DNA from 3 places in the Dietzia sp. IN118 genome. Region 1 is predicted to be linked to each of the others. Evidence: riboswitches for the same ligand, from Rfam matches in the RefSeq annotation. Region 1 holds a riboswitch; each other region holds the start of a gene.
What was found. A riboswitch is a leader RNA that binds a small molecule or an ion and turns the genes downstream of it on or off. The one in region 1 is predicted to bind thiamine pyrophosphate.
Positions count from the first base shown of each region.

Region 1 (7,335 bases):
GGGTAGATCAGAAAGACCTGCCAGATCAGGGAGAACAGGACATTCGGGCTGGTGAGGGCGTCCCGGACCCGGCGCCAGGTGGTTCTGCTGCCCGTCGTCATCGACCCGACCTCCCCTGCCGTCTCTAGTCCCGGCCCCGACGGCGACGCACCAGAACTGTTGCCGTCGTCCCCAGTATGAGGGCCCACGCGGTCACATTGAGCAGCGGAAGCCACAACGGGTCGGTCACGGACTCGGTCACCACCCCGCCGGTGAGCGGGAAGCGGGCCAGCGCGTTGATCCCGTACAGCGGCGTGAACCGGGCGAGCTCCAGCGCGGTCCCCGACAGCGGGATGAACAGGTTGCCGGCCAGGGCGAACAGGACCAGGCTCCCACCGGCCACGCCCAACGCGGATTCGGAGCGGAACGCCATCCCGGCGGTCAGTCCGTACCCGGCGAACACCGCCGACCCGATCCACGCCGCGGCCAGGGCCAGCACCCACGCGAGCGGCGTGGCTTCAGCCCCCGTGAGCGCGCCGACGAGCCCCACGGAGAGGACGGGCACAGCCGCCACCGTCATGGCCACGGCGGACTTGGTGATCACGAAGCCGGTGCTGCTCCACGGGGTCAACCCGAGTTGACGTCCCCAGCCCTGGAAGCGTTCGAGAGCGGCCCCGCCGCTGATCGAGGTGGTGGCGGTGACGGCGCCGTAGACGGCCATGGAGATCATGACGACCGAGCCCACGTTGCCGTGTGCGACGGGCTCGTCCCGGTAGGACTGGGCGCTGCCGAACACCAGGTACATGATGAGCGGCAGTCCGGCGATGAAGAAGATGTTGGTGATGTCGCGCAGAGTGCGGCGCAGGTCGATGGCCCAGTAGGTGGCGTTCATCGGGCGGCCTCCTGGTCGGGGTCGGTCGTGTCGGGGTCGGTGGTGTCGGGGGCTGTGGTGTCGGGTGCGGCGGTGAGGGCGACGAAGGCGTCGTCCAGCGACCGCGGGCTGATGGTGAGGTCACGGGCGGCGGTCCCGCGCAGCAGCGCGCCCGCGGTGGCGTCGCTGTCGGTGCTGGTGAGGATGACCCGGGTGGGTGTGCGTTCCACCGCGGTGACCCCGGGCAGGTCGTGGGGTGCGGGTTCACCGGGCCCGGGGGTCCAGACCGCGGTGACGCGGGTGCCCGTGGCCATCGCACGGATCGCCTCGACCGGGCCATCGGCCACGATCCGGCCGCGGGCCATGAGCACGATGCGGTCGGCGAACGCCTCGGCCTCCTCCAGGTGGTGGGTGGCGAATAAGACGGTCGACCCGGACGTGGCCTCGGCGTGCATGGTGGACCAGAACTCACGGCGCGTGCCCACGTCCATCGCGGCGGTCGGCTCGTCGAGGATGAGCAGGTCGGGATCCGGCAGCAGCGCCAGGGCGAAGCGGAGTCGTTGCTGTTCGCCGCCCGAGCAGCGGGAGACCTTCCGGCGGCCGATCGTGGCGATCCCTGCCCGGTCGAGTACCTCGCCCACGGAGAGCGGGTCCCGGTACAGGGCCGCGATGGCCCGGACGGTCTCCTCGACCGTGAGGTCGGACAGCAGTCCCCCGGTCTGGAGGACGGCGGCGATCCGCCCGTCGGCGACGGCCTGTCTGGGGACGGCGCCGAACGCTCGGGCCCGCCCGCCGGTCGGCTCGGTGAGGCCGAGCGCGATGTCGAGGGCGGTGGTCTTGCCGGCACCGTTGGGGCCGAGCAGCGCCACCACCTCGCCGGGGTCGATCCGCAGGTCGATGCCGCGGAGGGCGTGGACCGTCTCGGCGCGAGGCCGGGTGAACGTCTGGGTCAGGTCGTGGAATTCGAGGGCGGGAGCGGGCGCGTCGGTGTCGATCACCGCGCCGACGCGGCCTGGGTCCCGGGGGCGGGTGGAGCGGTGGATAACCATGCTTCCACCCTCGCTCACCTGCGAGGACGGCCAGAAGAGCCGCCTGTCACGACTTCACCGGTGACAACTGTCATGGGTCCCGGCGTCGGCACGCGAGAGCCTCGAGCCCGGATCGGCTACCCCTTGACCAGTCCCCCGTCCACGATGAGGTTCTGCCCGGTCACGGCGCGCGCCCACGGGGAGGCGAAGAACAGCACCGCGTCGGCGAGTTCGGCCGGGGTGATCGCGCGGCGCAGCGGCGTCCCCGAGGCGATGAGGTCGAACACCTCCGCAGGCGTGGCGGCGCTCGCGTCGGTGGTGCGCAGCAGACCGCCGGAGACCATGTTCACCGTGATGCCGTCCGGCCCCAGATCGGCGGCGAGGGTCCGGGTCAGCGACAGCGCGGCGGCCTTGGCGGCGGTGTAGTCGTGGTACGGCACGACCGGGTGCTGGAACAGATTGGTGCCGATGTTCACGATCCGTCCGGAACCGGCCTCCCGCATGCCCGGCAGCGTCGCCTGGGTCGTGGCGAGGGTGGCTTTCACGGCGCCGCGGAGTTGCGAGTCGAAGTCGTGCCAGGTCAGCGTCTCGGGTCGCGGGCGGGCGTCACCGTTGAACTCGAAGTCGACCAATGCGTTGTTGACGACCGTGGTGACGGGCGCGCCGAAGTGGCGACGGGCGGCGTCGACGAGGGCGTGCACCTCGTCGTCGTCGGTGACGTCGGCGCGGAGTGCGACGGCGCGGTCCTCGCCGAGCTCACGGACGAGGTCGGCGGCGGCCGCCTCGCTGCGGTGATAGTTGACGACGACGAGAGCGCCCTCTCTGGAGAAGGCGCGACTGATGTCCGCGCCGAGCCCGCGGGCGCCGCCGGTGACGAGGACGACCTGCTCGTCGATCCGCATGAAGTTACCGAAATCCACTGCCACTCACTTCCCGGTGTTCCCGGCGAGGGTGACGATGCGGCTCCGCTCCTCGGCAGCGCAGGGCGCGGCCGATCGGCGACGGCACAGGGACCACCGTTGCGGTGGCAGCGGTGCCGTATCGACATTCCTTCGCTGGAACTACCCAGATCAGGTTCGACGGGTGTGATCTCAGCCGCCCGGATGGGCAGCACCCCGTGTCGCGGACCACCCTAGATCACCGGACGCCCCGGCGGGCGGCCCCACGTCGATCCGCTCGGTAGGTGGTCAATCCGTGGTCGTTCCGTGGTCATCCAGCGGTCTCGTACTTGGCCGCCAGCTTCGAGAGCGTCTCGGTGATGCCCGCCGCGTTCTGCTTGGACACGCCCACGATCTCGAAGAACCTGCCGAGCTTGGACGGCCGGTTGTCGAAACTCTCCACGACCTCGGTCTTCCCGCCCGGGACCTGGGTGAACTCCCAACGCCACCGGTGACCGGCGGGATGCGCCCACTCGATCACCTTCTCCTGGTAGGTGTCGCGGTATTCGGTGACCGTGCAGGTGATGCGGTACGGCACGCCGTACATCCGCATCGCGGTGGTGAACTTGGCCCCGGCGTGCAGGGTCGACGGCCCCTGGACGTTGTCCCGCACTGTTCCGGAGCCGTCGACGAGCCCGTGCTTCCGGGGATCGTTGACGAGGGCGAACAGTTCCTCGGCGGGTGCGTTCACGGTGACGCTGCGGGCGACCACGCGTGGTCCGCGGTCGACGGTGCTGATTGCGGTCATAGGAGGAGAACCTTCCTTGTGGACTCGGCCCGCTCTGGGACTCGGCGGATCGGCGAGCTCGGGTGCCGTGCAACCCACCGTACGGCCGGACTACGACATCGTGCGCTCTTCGGGCATGCCCGATGGGTCAACTGACGGCCTTGAGCCCGACCACACCGCCGATGATCATGGCCAGGAACAGCACCTTCATCGCCGAGGCGGGTTCCGCCCCGGTGGCCATGGCGTAGACGACGGTCAGCGAGGCACCGATGCCGACCCACACCGCGTACGCCGTGCCCACGGGCAGCTCGCGCATGGCATAGGCCAGACCGGCCATGCTCACGACCAGGGCGAGGCCGAACACCACCGTCGGCCAGAGTCGGGTGAACCCCTCCGAACGGCCCATCGCGGTGGCCCACACGGCCTCGAGCACCCCGGACAAGCCGAGCACGACCCACGCCATGACAGCCTCCTGCGGGCCGTCTTGTCGCACACCGGGTACGGCACCCCTCGTCCGGAGGCCCCGGGCCGGGACTCTGATCCCCAGGGTGGCAGTCCCCGTGGCTCCGGACAACGTCAGATCCGTCACCGTGATAAGTCGCGCTAACTAAGGTGGCGTTCATGCGAGTGGGAACGGTCTCGGAGCTGTGGCGCTACCCCGTGAAGTCCATGCGGGGCGACCGCGTGGACGAGACGGCGGTGACCGAGCGCTGGGGCCTGCCCGGCGACCGGGGCTGGGTGATCAGGGATGAGGACGCCGGCGAGCTCCGCAGCGCCAAGAAGTGGGCGGAGCTGTTGCAGTTCCACGCCCGCTACGTCGAGGAGCCGCAGGACGACGCGACGCCGACCATCGAGATCGACTTCCCGGACGGCTCGTCGATGCGCAGCGATGACGACACCGTCCACGAGGCCCTCTCTGCCGCGCTGGGTCGGCGCGTCACCCTATGGCCGCGTCGGCCGGTCGACGATCACGAGCACTACCACCGTCGCGCCGTCGACGAGGCCGACCTGCGTACCCAGCTCGGCCTGGGGCCCGACGACCCGTTCCCCGCATACTCGGGAATGCCCGAAGATCTGCTGACCGAGCTCAGCTACTACGCCACCCCGCGCGGGACCTACTTCGACGCGATGCCGCTGTCGCTCCTGACCTGTACCGCCATGGCGTCACTGCAGGCCGCGGTGCCGGACGCGGTGATCGATCCGCGCCGGTTCCGCAAGAACCTCATCGTCACGCACGAGCCCGGAGGCGACGGGCATCCCGAGTTCGACTGGGTCGGCCGCCGACTGATGATCGGCGAGGTGACCTGCGAGGTCGTCATGCGCATCTCCCGCTGCAGGATGGTGACCCTCCCGCAGGCGGATCTGCCCCACGACCGCAGCGTCCTCCGGTCGCTCGCGCGCGACAACGGCGCGGAGTTCGGCGTCTACCTCCGCGCGCTCTCGCCCGGCACGATCCGGGAAGGCGACGAGGTCCGGCTCCTCTGACGGCGTGGCCGACTGAACGGCTGGAGCGAGGCGGGTCCGCCCCGGGCTGGGTACGGTCGGGGCATGCCCCCTGTCCCCTCCTCGACCCAACCGAATCCTGGCTTGACACTGAAGGTGGCCGTGGTCGGCGCCGGCGCGATCGGCGGGGCCGTCATCGAGGCGTTGGAGCAGGGGCGGGTCCCGGGCGCGGAGCTCGGGGCCGTACTGCGTTCCGGCAGCTCCGAGAGCGAGACCGCGGCGGCCATCGACGCGGCCGACGTGGTGGTCGAGGCCAGCACGGTCGACGCCGCCGACGACCTGATCCCGCGGGTCACCGCCACCGGCACGGACGTCGTCGTGTGCTCGTGCGGCGTGTTCGCCCGCCACGACGACCCCCGCGACCTCCTCGCCGGAACACCGGGCGCCGGCCGCGTGCTCGTACCGGCCGGGGCCATCGGGGGACTCGACGTCCTCGGGGCGGCCGCCCGCGCCGGGGCCTCCGATGCCACGGTCCGCCACTACACGATCAAGCGACCCACGGCCCTGGACGTCGACGAGCAGCTCACCGAGCCTCGCGGGGTGTTCCGCGGCTCGGCCCGCCAGGCGGCGCTCGAGTTCCCGCGCACCTCCAACGCATCCGTGGCCCTCGCGCTGTCCACCCTCGGCCTGGACCGGACCGAGGTGATCGTGGTCGCCGACCCGGACGTCGGACGCACCCGTCACGTCGTCGAGTGGGAGTCGCCGGTGGGCCGCTACGAGCTGCAGTTCGAGAACTCCGTCGACCCCGATTCCGGTGGCCGTACATCCGCGATCACCGCCTGGTCGGTGGCCGAGGTCCTGGGCGCCCTCGCGGCCGGCGCCGGTCCGGGGGTCGTCGTGCTCACCGGCGGCCGACCGGTGGAAGGCCACGCGACGAGCCCCTAACCTGTGGGTTCCAGTCGATCGAGAGGTGCGAAATGACCAACGCCCGACCGTCAGACCCCGACCCCAGCGAGAGCCCTGACGTGGACAGCCACGGCGCGGCCCCTGCCGGCATCACGCCGGACTCCGACTCCACCTCGTTGCAGTCGGACAGCGCCACCAGCAAGCAGGGCCCGACGGAACAGCAGAGCCCGACACCCCAGCCGGGCAACAAGAGTGCCTACGTGTGGATCGCGGTCATCGCCGTCGTCGTCCTCCTCGTCGTCATCGGCCTCGTCGGCTACGCGTTCGAAGTGTTCTGACGCCATGCCCGCCGCGTTCGACACCGTGATCGTCGGGGCGGGTAACGCCGGGGTCTCCCTGGCGGCCCGCCTCAGGCGCGACGGCGTGCGCAGCGTCGCGCTCATCGACCCTAGCCCCGTGCACCGGTACCGGCCGATGCTCAACTACGCGGCGGCCGGGCAGGCCCGCATGTCCCGGTACGAACGGCTCATGGCGACCGTCGTCCCCGACGGCGTGGAGCTCCTCCCCCAGGCGGCGACCCGCGTCGACCCGGCCGAACGCACGGTCACCCTCGACACGGGCGCCACCGTCGGTTACCGCGACCTCGTGCTGTGTCCCGGCCTGACCCCGCACTGGGACGCGATCCCGGGACTGCAGGAGGGTTACGTCGACGGGTGGGCGGTATCCGCGCACGTACCCGAGTACGCCGGCCGGGCGTGCGCCGCCCTGGTCCGCGTCCGTGAGGGCACGGTGGTGTTCTCGGTGCCGCCGGAACCCGCCTCCTGCGGCGGGACCGTGCTCAAGGCGATGTTCCTGGCATGTGACCGCTGGCGGCGCGAGGGCGTCCTAGACCGGTTCGACGTGCATCTCGTGACCCCGTTCCGCGGGCTCCTCGGGCTCGAGCACGCCGACCGGAGGCTGCGCCCGTTCATCGAGCAGTACGGCATCACCGTTCACGAGCAGTCGCGCGTCGACTCCGTGGACCACCACGCCCGCACGGTGTCGGTGCACGGCCCGACGCCCGCGGCCATCGAGGACGTCCACCTGGCCTACGTCACCCCGCACACCCGTGCGCCCCGGTTCGTCGCCGACTCGGGGCTCGCCACCGACGACGTCCCCGCCCTGGTCGACGTCGACCCGCGCACCCTGCGGCACACGCGCGTCGACACGGTGTGGGGCCTGGGGGACGCCGCGACGGTCGGCACCCGCCCGTCGGGCGGTGCGCTGCGCGACCAGGTCGGGGTGGTGGCCGACAACCTGCGCGCCGCCCGCGACGGTGGGGCGCTGAAGGAATACGACGGCTACACGGTCATCCCCGTCGCCGTGAGCAGGAACCGGTTGGTGCTCGACGAGCACGACCGGGACGGTCGGCCGGCCCCCTCGGTGCGCGGGATCGACGTCACC
Region 1 covers NZ_JAUMSR010000001.1:691,266-698,600, reverse strand. The annotation lists gene Q2K20_RS03440 (sensor histidine kinase) at 1-101, opposite strand, end outside; gene Q2K20_RS03435 (ABC transporter) at 125-871, opposite strand; gene Q2K20_RS03430 (ABC transporter ATP-binding protein) at 868-1,899, opposite strand; gene Q2K20_RS03425 (3-oxoacyl-ACP reductase) at 2,016-2,780, opposite strand; TPP riboswitch at 2,909-3,006, opposite strand; gene Q2K20_RS03420 (SRPBCC family protein) at 3,088-3,564, opposite strand; gene Q2K20_RS03415 (DMT family transporter) at 3,692-4,006, opposite strand; guanidine-III (ykkC-III) riboswitch at 4,017-4,083, opposite strand; gene Q2K20_RS03410 (MOSC domain-containing protein) at 4,165-5,028, shown strand; gene Q2K20_RS03405 (aspartate dehydrogenase domain-containing protein) at 5,131-5,931, shown strand; gene Q2K20_RS03400 (DUF6480 family protein) at 5,964-6,230, shown strand; gene Q2K20_RS03395 (NAD(P)/FAD-dependent oxidoreductase) at 6,235-7,335, shown strand, end outside.

Region 2 (7,335 bases), 300 kb from region 1:
GACCGGACGCCGGCGAACCCGGCCCCGGCGGCCACGCGGTGTTCGCCCGACTCGAGGAGGACGGGGACCTGGCCGCGATCGCCCGCGGCGCCGTCACCGCCGGGCCCGACGGACACCCGCGGATCGCGGTGTCCTGCGTGCAGACCGCGGACGCCCACCGCCGCCGCGGCCTGGCCGAGGTGGTCACCGGCTCGCTCGTGGAGTGGGGACTGGGCCTCGGCGCGCAGGAATGTCACCTGCACGTGTTCGCGGACAACTCCGCCGGGCGCGGCCTGTGGGCCAAGCTCGGACTGCAGCCGCACCATTCGCTGCGCCACCTCGTCGTCGTCGACTGACACCGGCTCCGCTCCCACGGTGACACCGCCGCGCGGAGGGCAATACACTCGGGCGCATGCGTCTGGCCACCTGGAATGTGAACTCGATCCGTGCCCGGAAAGACCGCGTGCTCGCGTGGCTCGAACGGTCCGACGTCGACGTCCTGGCAATGCAGGAGACCAAGTGCAAGGACGAGCAGTTCCCCGAAGACGCGTTCCGTGAGCTCGGGTACGAGGTCGCCCACCACGGGCTGAGCCAGTGGAACGGGGTCGCCGTGGCCTCCCGGGTGGGGCTCGAGGACGTGCGTCTGGGCTTCGACGACATGCCCGGCTTCCACAAGGATCCCGAGGTCTCGCAGGACCCGGAGGCCCGCGCCATCTCGGCGGTCTGCGACGGCGTCCGCGTGTACAGCCTCTACGTCCCCAACGGCCGTGAGCTGGGCGACCCGCACTACACGTACAAGCTGGAGTGGCTGGCCCGCCTGCGTGACCACGCCGCCGCCGAGTTGGCCGCCGACTCCGCCGCCCAGATCGCCCTCGTGGGTGACTGGAACGTCGCGCCGCTCGACGAGGACGTGTGGGACCCGGAGGTCTTCGAGGGCAAGACCCACACCTCCGGACCCGAGCGGCTCGCGTTCGCCGCGTTCGACGGCGCCGGCTTCCGCGAGGTCACCCGCGAACACACCCCCGGGCCCGGCGTCTACACCTACTGGGACTACACCGGACTCAGCTTCCCCAAGCGCAAGGGCATGCGGATCGACTTCCAGCTGCACTCCCCCGCCCTGGCCGCCCGCGTGACCGGGGCGTCCATCGACCGCGAGGAGCGCAAGGGCAAGGGCGCCTCCGACCACGCGCCCGTCGTCGTGGACCTCGACTGAGCCATGTCCACGTTCCAGCTTCGGCGCTACATCGACCGCCTGCGCGCCGAGGGGTTCACGGTCCGCGACGACCACGGCGAGGACCCGGATCTCATCGACATCCACGGCCGGGCCGTCGACACCTGGCGGGAGAACTACCCGTACGACGAGCGACTGGACCGCAACCAGTACGAGGTCGAGAAGTACCTGCTGCAGATCGAGCTGCTGAAGTTCCAGAACTGGCAGGCCGAGACCGGGCACCGGCAGGTGATCGTGTTCGAGGGCCGCGACGCCGCCGGCAAGGGCGGGACCATCAAGCGGTTCACCGAGTACATCAACGTCCGGCAGGCCCGGGTCGTCGCGCTGGTCAAGCCCACCGAGACCGAGATGTATCAGTGGTACTTCCAGCGGTACGTGGCTCATCTGCCCAGCCGCGGCGAGCTCGTGCTGTTCGACCGCTCCTGGTACAACCGCGCCGGCGTGGAGCGGGTGATGGGGTTCTGTACGCAATCGCAATACGAGACGTTCATGGAACAGGCGCCCAACTTCGAGAAGATGCTGGTCGACTCGGGGATCGGGCTGACCAAGTTCTGGTTCTCCGTCACCCGGGAGGAGCAGAAGACCCGGTTCGCGATCCGCCAACTCGACCCGGTGCGGCGCTGGAAACTCTCGCCCATGGACCTGGAGTCGCTCGACAAGTGGGACAAGTACACGGACGCCAAGGAGGAGATGTTCCGGCGCACGGACACCGACCACGCGCCGTGGATCACCATCAAGTCCAACGACAAGAAGCGGGCCCGCATCAACGCGATGCGCTACTTCCTGAACCAGTTCGACTACCCGGACAAGGACCCCCAGGTGGTGTTCGACCCGGACCCGAAGATCGTCCGCCGCGGCAAGGACGCTGTCGGGGACTAGCGGAGGGAGCGCCAGCGAGCGGAGCGATGTCCCCGCGCACACGTACCGTCGGGGACTGACTGAGCCTGCTCAGGAGGGCCCCGCGCACAGGCCTGGCGGAGCCGCGCCGGGAATGTCTGGGCGACGGCGGGCCTTGCACTGGGTATGAGCCATTCCAATGACCACGCCGTCATCACGCGCCTGCTCACCGAGAAGGGCCGCTGGGCCGTCGCCGGCCTGTCCAGCAACTCCGCGCGCACCGCGTACGGGATCGCCGCCTACGTCCGCGACCTGGGACATGAGATCGTCCCGGTCCATCCCAAGGCCGAGACCGTGCACGGTCAGCAGGGCTATCCGGATCTCGCGTCCGTTCCCGGTGAGATCGATGTGGTCGACGTGTTCGTCAACTCGCAGCTCGCGGGCGGCGTGGTGGACGATGCGATAGCCAAGGGAGCCAAGGCGGTCTGGTTGCAGCTGGGGGTGGTCGACGAGGCCGCGGCGCAGCGGGCGAAGGATGCAGGGCTGGACGTGGTGATGGACGCGTGCCCTGCGATCGAAGCCCCTCGTCTGGGCCTGGCCTGAACCGCGGACCCGGCCGGGTCTAGAAGCCGCTCGAGGCCAGTCCCACCATTGCGAAGATGAAGATGAAGTACAGCACGATGAGGACTGCCACGATCGCCAGCGAGATCATGCCGAGCTTCTTGGCGGTCGCGCTGGCGGCCTCGGCTTCGGCGTGGCGACCGGCGGCCCACAGCGGGTAGACCTCGAGGGCGCGGGTCATCGCGACGAACGACAGCGGCCAGAAGAAGAGGATCGACGCGACCGCCCAGCCGACGTTCGACGGCGGGCCGGGGCGAGCTCCCGAGGTGGTCCCGTACCCGCCCGCCACGGCGAAGGACGGAGTCTGCGCGCCGTAACCGGTCGGGGTCTGCGCGCCGTAACCGGTCGGGGTCTGCGCGCTGTAATCGGTCTGTCCGTACGAGCCCTGGCTGTACGGACTCTGTCCGTATGTGCCCTGGCCGTATGTGCCCTGGCTGTAGGTGCCCTGCCCGTACGGGTTCTGGCCGTAGGAGCCCCGACTCGCATCGTCGCCACCGGTCGAGTCGCCGTCGGCAGTGTTCCCCTGGGGCGGGTAGGTCATGGGGGTCCTCCGGGTAGCTGGTCGTCTGGGGTCAGACTACGTCCCGCTCCCCCGGCCCCTTCTCAGCCGCTCGTCGGCCGGCTGACAATGGTCACCGCGGGCCACGGTCACCGCCCCGCGTCTGTCACGGCTGGGCGACCAGGAGCTGATATTCCGGGAAGCGAACAAGGAACCGCCGCACGTAGCTGCAGACCGGCCGGATCTTGAGCTCGTCGAGCCGCATGCGGGTGAGCACCAGGCTGACCAGCAATCGCGCGATCCCCTGCTGTCCGTACCGCTCCTCGATCACGGTGTGGAGCAGGATGTAGACGTCGCCGTCCTTCTCGTAACCGACGAGACCCATGAAGGTCTCGCTGTCCCACAGTTCGAAGCGGTCTCTATCGGTGTTGTGGACCAGCTTGAGCGACGTTACAGGGGACATCAGAACTCCTTCGGCAGGGCGTGTTCCACCCGCGATGCTACTCGTCGGGTTACGCTCGCCCCGGCACAATCACATACTCGTCCACACGGGAGTCCGCTTCGATGCGCGGGCTGAGAGGACGACCAGCCGGGTCGTCGACCGTAGAACCTGTCCGGATCATGCCGGCGTAGGGAGATCAGGAAACACCATGGGCACAGCTCTATTCACCGACGGCACCGATTCCACCCCGATCGACGCCGTGACGTGCGGCCCCATCCATTCCAGCACCAAGGCCCACCTCGAGGTGCCCGGCGAATCGGGTCACGCCCAGCGCGTGCCCGTGCGCCGAATCGCGCTCACCGATGGCACGACGTTCGACGTCTACGACACCTCCGGCCCGTATACCGCCTACGCGAGTGCGGCCGACTGCCATGACCTGGGCGCGGGACTCCCGCCGACCCGCCGCGAGTGGCCCCACCCCGGGGCCGTCCCCGCCTCGCCGGAGAACCCCACTCCCGTCCGGACGCAGTTGGCCTGGGCCCGGGCGGGGCTGACCACCCCGGAGATGCGGTTCATCGCCGTGCGCGAGGGAATCGATGTCGAGGTGGTGCGTTCGGAGGTCGCCGCCGGTCGGGCGGTCATCCCGGCCAACCATCGTCATCCGGAGAGCGAGCCGATGATCATCGGCAAGCGCTTCCTCACCAAGATCAACGCCAACATCGGCAACTCGGCGGTCACCAGCACGATCGCCGAAGAGGTCGAAAAGATGGTGTGGGCGGCCCGGTGGGGCGCGGACACCGTCATGGACCTGTCCACCGGCCGGGACATCCACGAGACGCGGGAGTGGATCCTGCGCAACTCCCCCGTCCCCGTGGGCACCGTGCCCATCTACCAGGCGCTGGAGAAAGTGGGCGGCGACCCGGCCCTTCTGACCTGGGAGTTGTACCGCGATACCGTCATCGAACAGTGCGAACAGGGCGTGGACTACATGACCGTCCATGCCGGCGTGCTGCTGCGTTATGTCCCGCTGGCGGCCAAGCGGGTCACCGGGATCGTGTCGCGTGGCGGATCGATCATGGCGGCGTGGTGTCTGGCGCACCACCGCGAGTCGTTCCTCTACACCCACTTCGAGGAACTGTGCGAGATACTCGCCCGCTACGACGTGACGTTCTCCCTCGGCGACGGTCTGCGGCCGGGGTCGATCGCCGATGCCAACGACGAGGCGCAGTTCGCCGAACTGCGCACGCTCGGGGAGCTCACCGGGATCGCCAAGAGCCACGGCGTGCAGGTGATGATCGAGGGTCCTGGTCACGTGCCGATGGACAAGATCGTGGAGAACGTGCGCCTCGAGGAGGAGTGGTGCGAGGAGGCCCCGTTCTACACGCTGGGCCCCCTCGCCACGGACATCGCGCCGGGCTACGACCACATCACGTCCGCGATCGGTGCAGCCCGCATCGCCGAGGCGGGCACGGCGATGCTGTGTTACGTCACGCCCAAAGAGCACCTAGGCCTGCCCGACCGGGACGACGTCAAGACCGGCGTGATCACGTACAAGATCGCCGCGCACTCGGCCGATCTGGCGAAGGGTCACCCGGGCGCGCAGGCCCGCGATGACGCGTTGAGTACCGCCCGGTTCGAGTTCCGGTGGCGGGACCAATTCGCCCTCGCCCTCGACCCGGACACCGCCCTGGCGTACCACGACGCGACGCTGCCCGCGGAGCCGGCGAAGACCGCGCACTTCTGCTCGATGTGCGGTCCGAAGTTCTGCTCGATGCGCATCTCCCAGGACATCCGCGACTACGCCGCGGAGCACGGGATGGAAACGGTGGAGGCGATCGAGGCGGGGATGGCGGAGAAGTCGGCCGAATTCGCCGACCTCGGTGGCCGCGTCTACCTGCCGATCACCGAGTCGTAGTTCTCACCGGCGGCGAGGGCCGCGCCGGTCCCCACCGCGCCCGACGGGCCGGGACGTCGGTGCTCAGTAGGTCGGATCGGCCGACCGAGCTCAGGCGTCCCGGCGCAGTGTCATCAGCACCCCGACGACCCAGAGGGCCACGCACACGGCCGCGAACCAGGCGACCGCCGGCCACTCGCCCCACGTGATGTACCCGCGGACGCTCTCTCCCTGGGTCCAGAAGTCACCGTTGGCGAACGGCATCCAGGCGGCGATGTCCTCGCCGACCCGCGGGATCAACGAGACCATGCCCTCGAGGGCCAGTATCCACACGAGGAACAGGGAGATCGTGCCGGCGGCGTTGCGCATGATGTACGCCAGGCCCGTGACCGCGATCGTCCCCAGTGCGGCGTAGACGGGGAAGCGCCACAGGTAGGTCAGCCCGTCTCCGGAGAACGGGGTCCAGCCCTCGTTTCCGGAGAGCGCCCCGGCCACGAGGAGCGCCAGGATCACCGCGATGGCTGTGACCACCATCGAGAGCACCGTGAACAGGGCGGTCTTGGCCACGATGGCAGGCCAGCGCGACGGCGTCGTCAGGAACGTGGCCTTGATGGTGTGATAGCGGTACTCGCCGGTCACACCGACGATCGCGGCGATCCACGCCAGCAGGACGGTGAACGCACTGACGCCGAGGATCGCGAACAGCGGGTCACTGCCGCCGCCGGGCGCACCGGCCATCGGGTCCCCTGTGGCGGGCTGCTCGAACTGGCCGATGACCACCGCGAGCACCACTGCCAGGCCGATGCCGATCGCGTACAGCCAGTAGGCACTCTTGGTGGTGGTGACCTTGATCCACTCGGACTTCAACTGGTTCATCGGGTGGACTCCTGACCGTGGTACTCGACGTCCTGGTCGGTGAGGGCCATGAAGGCCTCCTCCAGCGACGCCCGCTTCTCGTGCAGTTCGTGGACGGTGATCCCCAGGCTGGCGGCGACATCGCCGACCTGCGGCGCGCGGAGGTTCTGGATGAGGAAGACACCCTGTTCCGCGTCGAACGTGGCCTCGATGCCCTCATCGCGCGCGGCGGCGGTGAACTCGTCGACGTGCGGGGTGCGCAACACCACCGAGGATGTGGCGGCGTCCAGGAACTCCTCGACGGAGGTCTGCGCGCGCAGCTTGCCGCGGCCGATCACGACGAGGTCCTGGGCGGTCTGCGCCATCTCCGACAGCAGGTGCGAGGAGACGAGCACGGTGCGGCCCTCTGCGGCGCGCGCGTGCATGAAACGGCGGATCCACAGGATCCCCTCGGGGTCGAGTCCGTTGACGGGCTCGTCGAACAGCAGGACCTCGGGGTCGCCGAGCATGGCGGTGGCCAGACCGAGTCGCTGGCGCATGCCGAGCGAGTAGCCCCCGACCTTGCGGCCGGCGACGTCGGTGAGGCCGACCAGGCCGAGCACCTCGTCGACGCGGCCCGGGGCCACCCCGCCCGCCGCGGCGACCATCCTCAGGTGCGCGCCGGCGGAACGGTTGGCGTGGGTCCAGGACGCGTCGAGCAGACAGCCCACCTTGTGGGCGGGGCGATCCAACTCGCGGTACGGGGTGCCGTCGATCAGTGCCTGCCCGGACGTGGGGGTGTCGAGACCGACCATCATCCGCATCGTCGTGGACTTCCCGGCGCCGTTCGGGCCGAGGAATCCGGTGACGACGCCGGGACGGACCTCGAAGCTGAGGTCGTCCACGGCGGTGGAGGCGCCGAAGCGCTTGGTGAGATTCCGTACCTCGATCATGGTCCCCAGTCTGCCTGCCGGGGCGCGGGCAGCGTGCGTCCACCT
Region 2 covers NZ_JAUMSR010000001.1:395,611-402,945, reverse strand. The annotation lists gene Q2K20_RS01935 (GNAT family N-acetyltransferase) at 1-335, shown strand, start outside; gene Q2K20_RS01930 (exodeoxyribonuclease III) at 392-1,192, shown strand; gene ppk2 (polyphosphate kinase 2) at 1,196-2,089, shown strand; gene Q2K20_RS01920 (CoA-binding protein) at 2,234-2,650, shown strand; gene Q2K20_RS01915 (CD225/dispanin family protein) at 2,670-3,209, opposite strand; gene Q2K20_RS01910 (GNAT family N-acetyltransferase) at 3,334-3,630, opposite strand; TPP riboswitch at 3,706-3,820, shown strand; gene thiC (phosphomethylpyrimidine synthase ThiC) at 3,818-5,524, shown strand; gene Q2K20_RS01900 (ABC transporter permease) at 5,615-6,379, opposite strand; gene Q2K20_RS01895 (ABC transporter ATP-binding protein) at 6,376-7,290, opposite strand.
Region 2: another riboswitch for thiamine pyrophosphate. It lies ahead of thiC (phosphomethylpyrimidine synthase ThiC); the one in region 1 lies ahead of Q2K20_RS03425 (3-oxoacyl-ACP reductase).

Region 3 (7,335 bases), 1.6 Mb from region 1:
GACACCTCCCGGGCGGCGTCGGCCGTGTTGGACGGCGTCGTGAACGTCACGTCCACGCCGGCGTCGGCGTAGGTGCCGGTGTGCTGCGCGGTGTACAGGGCCACATGGTCGGGATTGGGGCTCCAGTCGAGCAGAACACTGACCGGGGCGTTGTCGGTGGCTCCCGACTCGGCGGCTCCGGGCGCGGCGGTGTCCGGGGATGTCTGACATCCGGTCAGCGCGACCGCGGCAGCGGCCGCGATCGCGAGCATGCGGGCGCCGGGTCGCGTGAGGGCCCGGCGTCGGATCCTGCTGGGTCGTGGTTCCGTCATGATGGGTTCCTTTCCCCGGTGGGAGTGTTCCACGGGCAGATCAGGCGTTCGAGGATGGTCACAGTGGCGAGCAGGATGCTGGACATGATCGTCAGCACCGCCACCTGGGCAAAGACGAAGTCGGTTTGTAGCCGGGGGATCGCCTGGAGCATGAGGTAGCCCAGGCCGTTGGTCGAGCCGGTGTACTCGGCGAAGACGGCGGCCACCGGCGCGAAGGTGACCGAGACTCGCAGCCCGGCGAAGCCGCGAGGCGCGGCGAAGGGCAGACGCACCCGCCAGAAGAGCGACCACCTGGTGGCGTGCAGGCTCCGCAGGGTGTCGATCATCCGGGCGTCGACCGAGCGGATTCCGGAGAGGAGATTGAGGGCGACCGGGAAGAAGCACAGCAGGGCCACCACGATGACCTTCGGCGCCATGCCGTAGCCGAGGGAGATCGTCAACAGTGGGCCTATCACGATGACCGGGATGGCCTGAGAGGCGACCAGCAGGGGGGTCATGGCCTGACCGATGGCGGGCACGAATGCGCTGACGATCACCACGGCCACGGCGACGAACACCCCGAGTACCACTCCGGTGATCGTCTCGGTGGCGGTCAGCAGCGTGGCGGAACCGAGCCGGTCGGGCCAGGTGGTCACGAGCGAGTCGAACACGGCGAGGGGTGCGGGAATGACGTACTCGGGCACGAGCTCGAGCGTGGTGACCGTGATCCACGCGGCGAGGACCAGCAGGAGCGTGACGCAGGCAGGGCCGGCGGACCGGACGAATCGCACGGTCATCGGTTGGTTCCGCCCTCGGCGAGGTGCGATTCCCGGGCCAGTGCCTGGAGCACTTCCCGGCGAGCTGCAGCGAAGTCCTCGTCGCCGAGGAGGACCTCTCGGGGGCGGTCGTCGCCGAACCATCCCGGCCAGGTGCGGACCACACGCGCCGGGGCGTCGGCCTCGTCTCGTGCCAACAGGACCACGCGTTCGGCGAGGAGCAGCGCCTCATCGACGTCGTGCGTGACCATGACGAGGGTGGCCGAGGTGTGGGTGATGGTGTCGCGGAGCCACTGCTGGACCTCCGCACGGGTAATCGCGTCGAGCGCCCCGAGCGGCTCGTCGGCCAGCAGCACGGGTTTGCGCGCCAGCAGAGCCCGCGCGAGAGCGGCGCGCTGGCGCATGCCCGCGCTGAGAGCTGAGGGACGGGCATCGGACCAGGCGCCCAGTCCCACGCGGTCCAGCATGCGCTGGGCCTCGGATCGGGCCACGCGCCGGCGCACTCGTTGGTTGCGGAGACTGATCGCGACGTTATCGAGCAGGGACAGCCAGGGCAACAGGCTGTCGCCCTGGGGCATCAACGCGCAGGACTCCAGGCGTCGTGCGGGCCGGCGTTCATCGAGGACGGCGGCGGTCCCGGTGGTCGGTTCGACGAGGCCGGCGATCACCGACAGCAGCGTCGACTTACCGCATCCGCTGCGTCCGACAACGGCGATGTGCTCGCCTACCGGAACGGACAGGTTGAGGTCTGCGAGAACCGGACGGAGCGCGCCCGGATAGGTGTGTCCCAATCCATCCAACGCCACTGCCGTGGTTCCTGGGCGGCTCACGAAAGCGCATGCCAGCGCATCTGACATCCCTCCGCTCGTGTGAACGAGTTCAGGTTCAGCGGGTGTGATCTCAGCCCCGTTCGGTAGGGGCACCCCGTGTCATCGATGCTGATCTTGCGGATCAGCTCGAAGTCCGAACGTACCATCGGCACATCTCGGGATCTGATGTGCGTCCATGGCTGGAGCGAGGAGCGGGCGGGCCGCCGTCAGTGGCGTGCGGACTGCCGGCCCGTGTCGGCGTGAGTGCGCCCCCGAGAGGATTCGAACCCCTGACCAGCCGGGTAGAAACCGGATGCTCTATCCACTGAGCTACGGAGGCCTGCGACGCGCGCGTGGGGCGTCGCCGGGAGAATGGTAGCCGATCCGGGGGGTGGGTCCGACAGTGGCGAATCGGCCCGGGGGCGCCGCGGTTCCTACGATGGTGGTCATGACGTCGTCGAAGACCGCCCCCGCCACCGCCGGGCGGTTCGGAACCCGCAACATCGTCGCCCTGGTACTGCTCCTGGCGGCGGTGGCGGCCGGGGTGGTGATCCCACTGTCGGCCATGTCCGCCGAGGTGGCGCTCGAGCTGGTGGGCGTGCCCGATCCGGGTCCGCTCACCACGGCCGGCCTCCCGGCCCTGCGGTCGATCGGCGAGCTCCTCGCCGCCGTCGCGGTGGGGGCTGCGCTGTTCGCGGCGTTCTTCACCCCGCCGCAGAAGGACAAGACCCTCGACGTCGACGGTTACCGCATGCAGCAGGTCTCGTCGTGGGCGAACATCGTCTGGGCGATCGCCGCGGCGCTGCTCATCCCGCTGACCCTGTCGGACGTCTCCGGACGCACCTTCCTCCAGTCGCTCCCGCCTGACCAGTGGTTGGTCGCGATCAACCAGATCGACATCGCGTCCTCGTGGCGCTGGGCGGCGATCATCGCGTTGGTCGCCGGGATCGGGCAGCGGCTCACGCTGAGCTGGCGGTGGTCGGTCATCTGGCTGGCCGTCTCCGTGCTCTCGCTGCTTCCGGTGGCGGCCACGGGCCACGCGTCCGGCAGCACCGCCCACGACCTGGCCACCAACTCGCTGATGATCCACCTGTTCGGCGCCGCGTTCTACGTCGGTGGGCTCGTCGCGCTGATCATCCACACGTGGCGCGGCGGCTCGCGCGTCGCCCTGGCCCTGCGCCGCTACTCGGTGGTGGCGACGGTCGCGATCGTCGCGCTCGGGTTCACAGGCGTGATCAACGCGCTCGTCCGCCTGCACCCGGGTGACCTTCTCACCTCCACCTACGGATTGCTGGTCGTGTCCAAGGCGTTGGCGCTGTGCCTGTTGGCTCTGTTCGGTCTGGCGATCCGCCGCCGGATCATCGCCAAGATCGAGTCGACCGGGGCCAACGCGCCGGTCGACCGGCCCACGCTGCTGCGGATCATCGTGGTGGAGGCCGTCGTCATGGCCGGCACCCTGGGGCTGTCGGTCTCGCTCGGCCGCACCCCGCCGCCGGCGCCGCTGTACGTGCCCACGAGGCAGGAGGCGCTACTGGGCTTCGAGCTGCCCGGGCCCTTCGCGTTCGGAACGGTCTTCGGCACCTGGCGCTTCGACCTGGTGCTGGGTCTGGCCGCGGTGGTCCTGCTCGGCCTGTACCTCTGGGGCCTGGTGCGGCTGCGCCGCCGTGGGGATGCCTGGCCGCTGAGCCGCACCGCGTTCTGGGTGGCGGGCTGCGTGATCCTGTTCCTCACCACCAGTTCCGGCATGGGGATGTACATGATGGCCGACTTCGCCAGCCACATGGTGGGCCACATGCTCATCTCGATGCTGGTGCCGGTCCTCCTGGCGCTCGGTGGCCCGTTCACGCTGGCCCTGCGCGCGCTCCCGGCCGCCGGTCGCGGCAACCCTCCCGGGCCCCGCGAGTGGCTGGTGGAGTTCATCAACAACCCGCTCTCGCACTTCCTCACCCACCCGATCGTGGCGTCGGTGCAGTTCGTGGCCGGTTTCTACCTCATCTACTTCGGCGGGTTCTATCAGACGTTGGCCTCGGAGCACCTGGGCCACATGTTCATGAACGTGCACTTCCTCATCAGCGGCTACCTGTTCTACTGGGTGATCATCGGCGTGGACGCCGCGCCGCGGCACTTCTCGCCGATGTACAAGCTCATGGTCCTGCTGAGTTCGCTGCCGTTCCACGCGTTCTTCGGCATCCTGCTCATGAACACCAAGACCGTGCTGGCCGAGCCCTGGTATTCGGGCATCGGCCTGCCGTGGATCCCGGATCTGCTGCAGAGCCAGCAGGTCGGCGGTGGCGTCGCGTGGGCGGCGGGGGAGATCCCGCTGGTGATCGTCATGCTGGCCCTGGCGTGGCAGTGGTACCAGAGCGACATGCGCGAGGCGCGGCGCGGCGAGCGGCAGGCCGACCGCGACGACGATGCCGAGCTCAAGGCCTACAACGAGATGCTCCGGGAGATGTCCCGCGCCGACCGCCGGCCCTGAGACCGAACACCTCGTCGTCGTCACAGGCGCCGGTTCTCCACACCCCCCGCCCCCCTCCACAGGGCGGCCACCGCGGGCGGTGGGAACGAGGGGTGACGACGACGAGGTGGGGCACGCTGCAAGTCACGAGGCCGACGCACGGTCGGCCGAACGTGACAGGAGTGACCCCATGAACGAGACCCACACGACCGTCCGCGGAACCGTGATCACCGACCCCACCACCCGGCGGGTGGGCGACGACCAGGTGTTCACCTTCCGGGTGGCCAGCAACAGCCGCTACCAGGACCGGCTCACCGGCGAATGGAAGACCGGCGGCACTCTGTACTTCTCGGCCAACTGCTGGGGACGCCTCGGGCAACGGGCGTCCGGCGCGCTGTGCAAGGGCGACGGCGTGATCCTGCACGGCCGGCTGCTCACCAACGAGTACGAACGCGACGGTCGCATCATGCGCGACCTGGAGATGCGGGTCAGCGCCGTGGGGCCAGACCTGTCCCGCATGGACGTCACCGTGCGCCGCGCCAGGACGGACGCGCCGGCCGAGGGGGCCGGCGTCGACGGGGCGGGCATCGACGGTGCGGGCGTCGACGAGGCCGGCCTCCGGGGAGCTGCCGAGGACTCCGACGCCATGGCGCTCGGGTCGCTGGACCCGGATGAGCCGGAGTCCGAGCAGAGCGAGGCGGGCGAGTTCGTGGGGGCGGCCGGCGCCTGATGCTCCCGGGGGTGGGGCCGGCGTCCGCCGCGGACGCCGGGGCCGCGGGCGGACACGTAACATGGGGGTCGTGCCCGCGGCCGACCCGCGGTGAAGTGAACTATATGCGCAGGTGAGAGGGTAGAATGGCCGAGTTTATCTACACGATGAAGAAGGTACGCAAGGCGCACGGGGACAAGGTGATCCTCGACGACGTCACGATGTCCTTCTATCCCGGTGCGAAGATCGGCGTCGTGGGCCCCAACGGCGCCGGCAAGTCCTCCATCCTCAAGATCATGGCCGGGATCGACCAGCCCTCCAACGGCGAGGCGTTCCTCGATCCCGAGGCGACCGTCGGCATCCTGCTGCAGGAGCCGGAGCTCGACCAGTCCAAGACCGTCAAGGAGAACGTCGAGGACGGCCTCGGCGAGACGATGGTGCAGCTGCGTCGGTACAACGAGGTCGCCGAGGAGATGGCGACCGACTACACCGACGAGCTCATGGAGGAGATGGGTCGGCTGCAGGAGCAGCTCGACGCCGTGGACGCCTGGGACGTGGACTCCCAGATCGAGCAGGCCATGGACGCCCTGCGCTGCCCGCCGGGCGACTCGCCGGTGACCAACCTGTCCGGTGGCGAGGCGCGTCGGGTGGCGCTGTGCAAGCTGCTGCTGAGCAAGCCCGACCTGCTGCTGCTCGACGAGCCCACCAACCACCTGGACGCCGAGTCCGTCCTGTGGTTGGAGCAGCACCTGGCCGCCTACCCCGGCGCCGTCCTGGCCGTCACACACGACCGGTACTTCCTCGACCACGTCGCGCAGTGGATCTGTGAGGTCGACCGCGGTCAGCTGCACCCCTACGAGGGCAACTACTCCACCTACCTGGAGAAGAAGGCCGAGCGCCTCGAGGTCCAGGGCAAGAAGGACCAGAAGCTGCAGAAGCGGCTCAAGGCCGAGCTCGAGTGGGTGCGCTCCGGTGCCAAGGCGCGCCAGTCCAAGTCCAAGGCCCGTCTGGCCAAGTACGAGGAGATGGCCGCGGAGGCGGAGAAGCACCGCAAGCTCGACTTCGAGGAGATCCAGATCCCCACGCCGCCGCGGCTCGGCAACGTGGTGGTGGACGTCGACAAGCTCACCAAGGGCTTCGACGACCGCGTCCTCATCAAGGACCTGTCGTTCACGCTGCCTCGCAACGGCATCGTCGGCGTGATCGGCCCCAACGGCGTCGGTAAGACGACGCTGTTCAAGACCATCGTGGGCCTGGAGGAGCCGGACTCCGGCACCGTCAAGGTGGGCGACACGGTGAAGCTGAGCTACGTCGACCAGAACCGCGCCAACATCGACCCGGAGAAGTCGGTGTGGGAGGTCGTCTCCGAGGGCAACGACTACATCGAGGTCGGCCAGAACGAGATGCCCTCGCGTGCCTACGTCAGCGCCTTCGGCTTCAAGGGCCCGGACCAGCAGAAGAAGTCCGGCGTCCTGTCCGGTGGTGAGCGCAACCGCCTCAACCTGGCGCTGACTCTCAAGGTCGGCGGCAACCTGATCCTCCTCGATGAGCCCACCAACGACCTCGACACCGAGACGCTGGGCAGCCTGGAGAACGCACTCGAGGACTTCCCGGGCTGCGCCGTGGTCATCTCGCACGACCGCTGGTTCCTCGACCGCACCTGTACCCACATCCTCGCCTGGGAGGGCAACGTGGACGAGGGGCAGTGGTACTGGTTCGAGGGCAACTTCGAGGGCTACGAGAAGAACAAGGTCGAGCGTCTCGGCCCCGACGCGGCCCGCCCGCACCGGGTCACGCACCGCAAGCTCACCAGGGACTGACCGCAGATGGCCACGCCGACCACTCAGGGCTCGGACACCCCGACCACCGGAACCTCACCCGGGGCCGCCACCGTGGCGGGTGCCGTGCACCGGGTCCGGATCCCGTTGCGCATCTCCGACTTCGTGGGCATGCACGTCAACAACGTGCGGTTCCAGGAGTTCTCGCAGGACGCCCGGCTGATCTGGTTCCGCGAGAAGTTCGGGGTACCGGGCTCCCGGGTGCCGATCGCGCTGGCACGGTGGATGGAGATCGACTTCCGTCGCACCATCGCCATGGGCGTGCCCGAGGTGTGGGTGGACGTGCAGGTGGTGCGGGTGGGCCGCACGTCGTTCACGATGCGGACCTCGATCGGCTCGGAGTCGACCGGAGCCGAGCCCTGCGCGGTGGTCGACACCGTGATGGTGGTGACCGCGGATGACGAGACCACGACACTGGAGATCACTCCCGAGGAGCGCGCGGCGCTGCTCGGGGA
Region 3 covers NZ_JAUMSR010000001.1:2,320,299-2,327,633, reverse strand. The annotation lists gene Q2K20_RS11195 (ABC transporter substrate-binding protein) at 1-311, opposite strand, end outside; gene Q2K20_RS11190 (ABC transporter permease) at 308-1,087, opposite strand; gene Q2K20_RS11185 (ABC transporter ATP-binding protein) at 1,084-1,896, opposite strand; TPP riboswitch at 1,906-2,003, opposite strand; tRNA gene Q2K20_RS11180 (tRNA-Arg) at 2,143-2,215, opposite strand; gene Q2K20_RS11175 (cytochrome c oxidase assembly protein) at 2,324-4,354, shown strand; gene Q2K20_RS11170 (single-stranded DNA-binding protein) at 4,524-5,063, shown strand; gene ettA (energy-dependent translational throttle protein EttA) at 5,189-6,862, shown strand; gene Q2K20_RS11160 (acyl-CoA thioesterase) at 6,869-7,335, shown strand, end outside.
Region 3: another riboswitch for thiamine pyrophosphate. It lies ahead of Q2K20_RS11185 (ABC transporter ATP-binding protein); the one in region 1 lies ahead of Q2K20_RS03425 (3-oxoacyl-ACP reductase).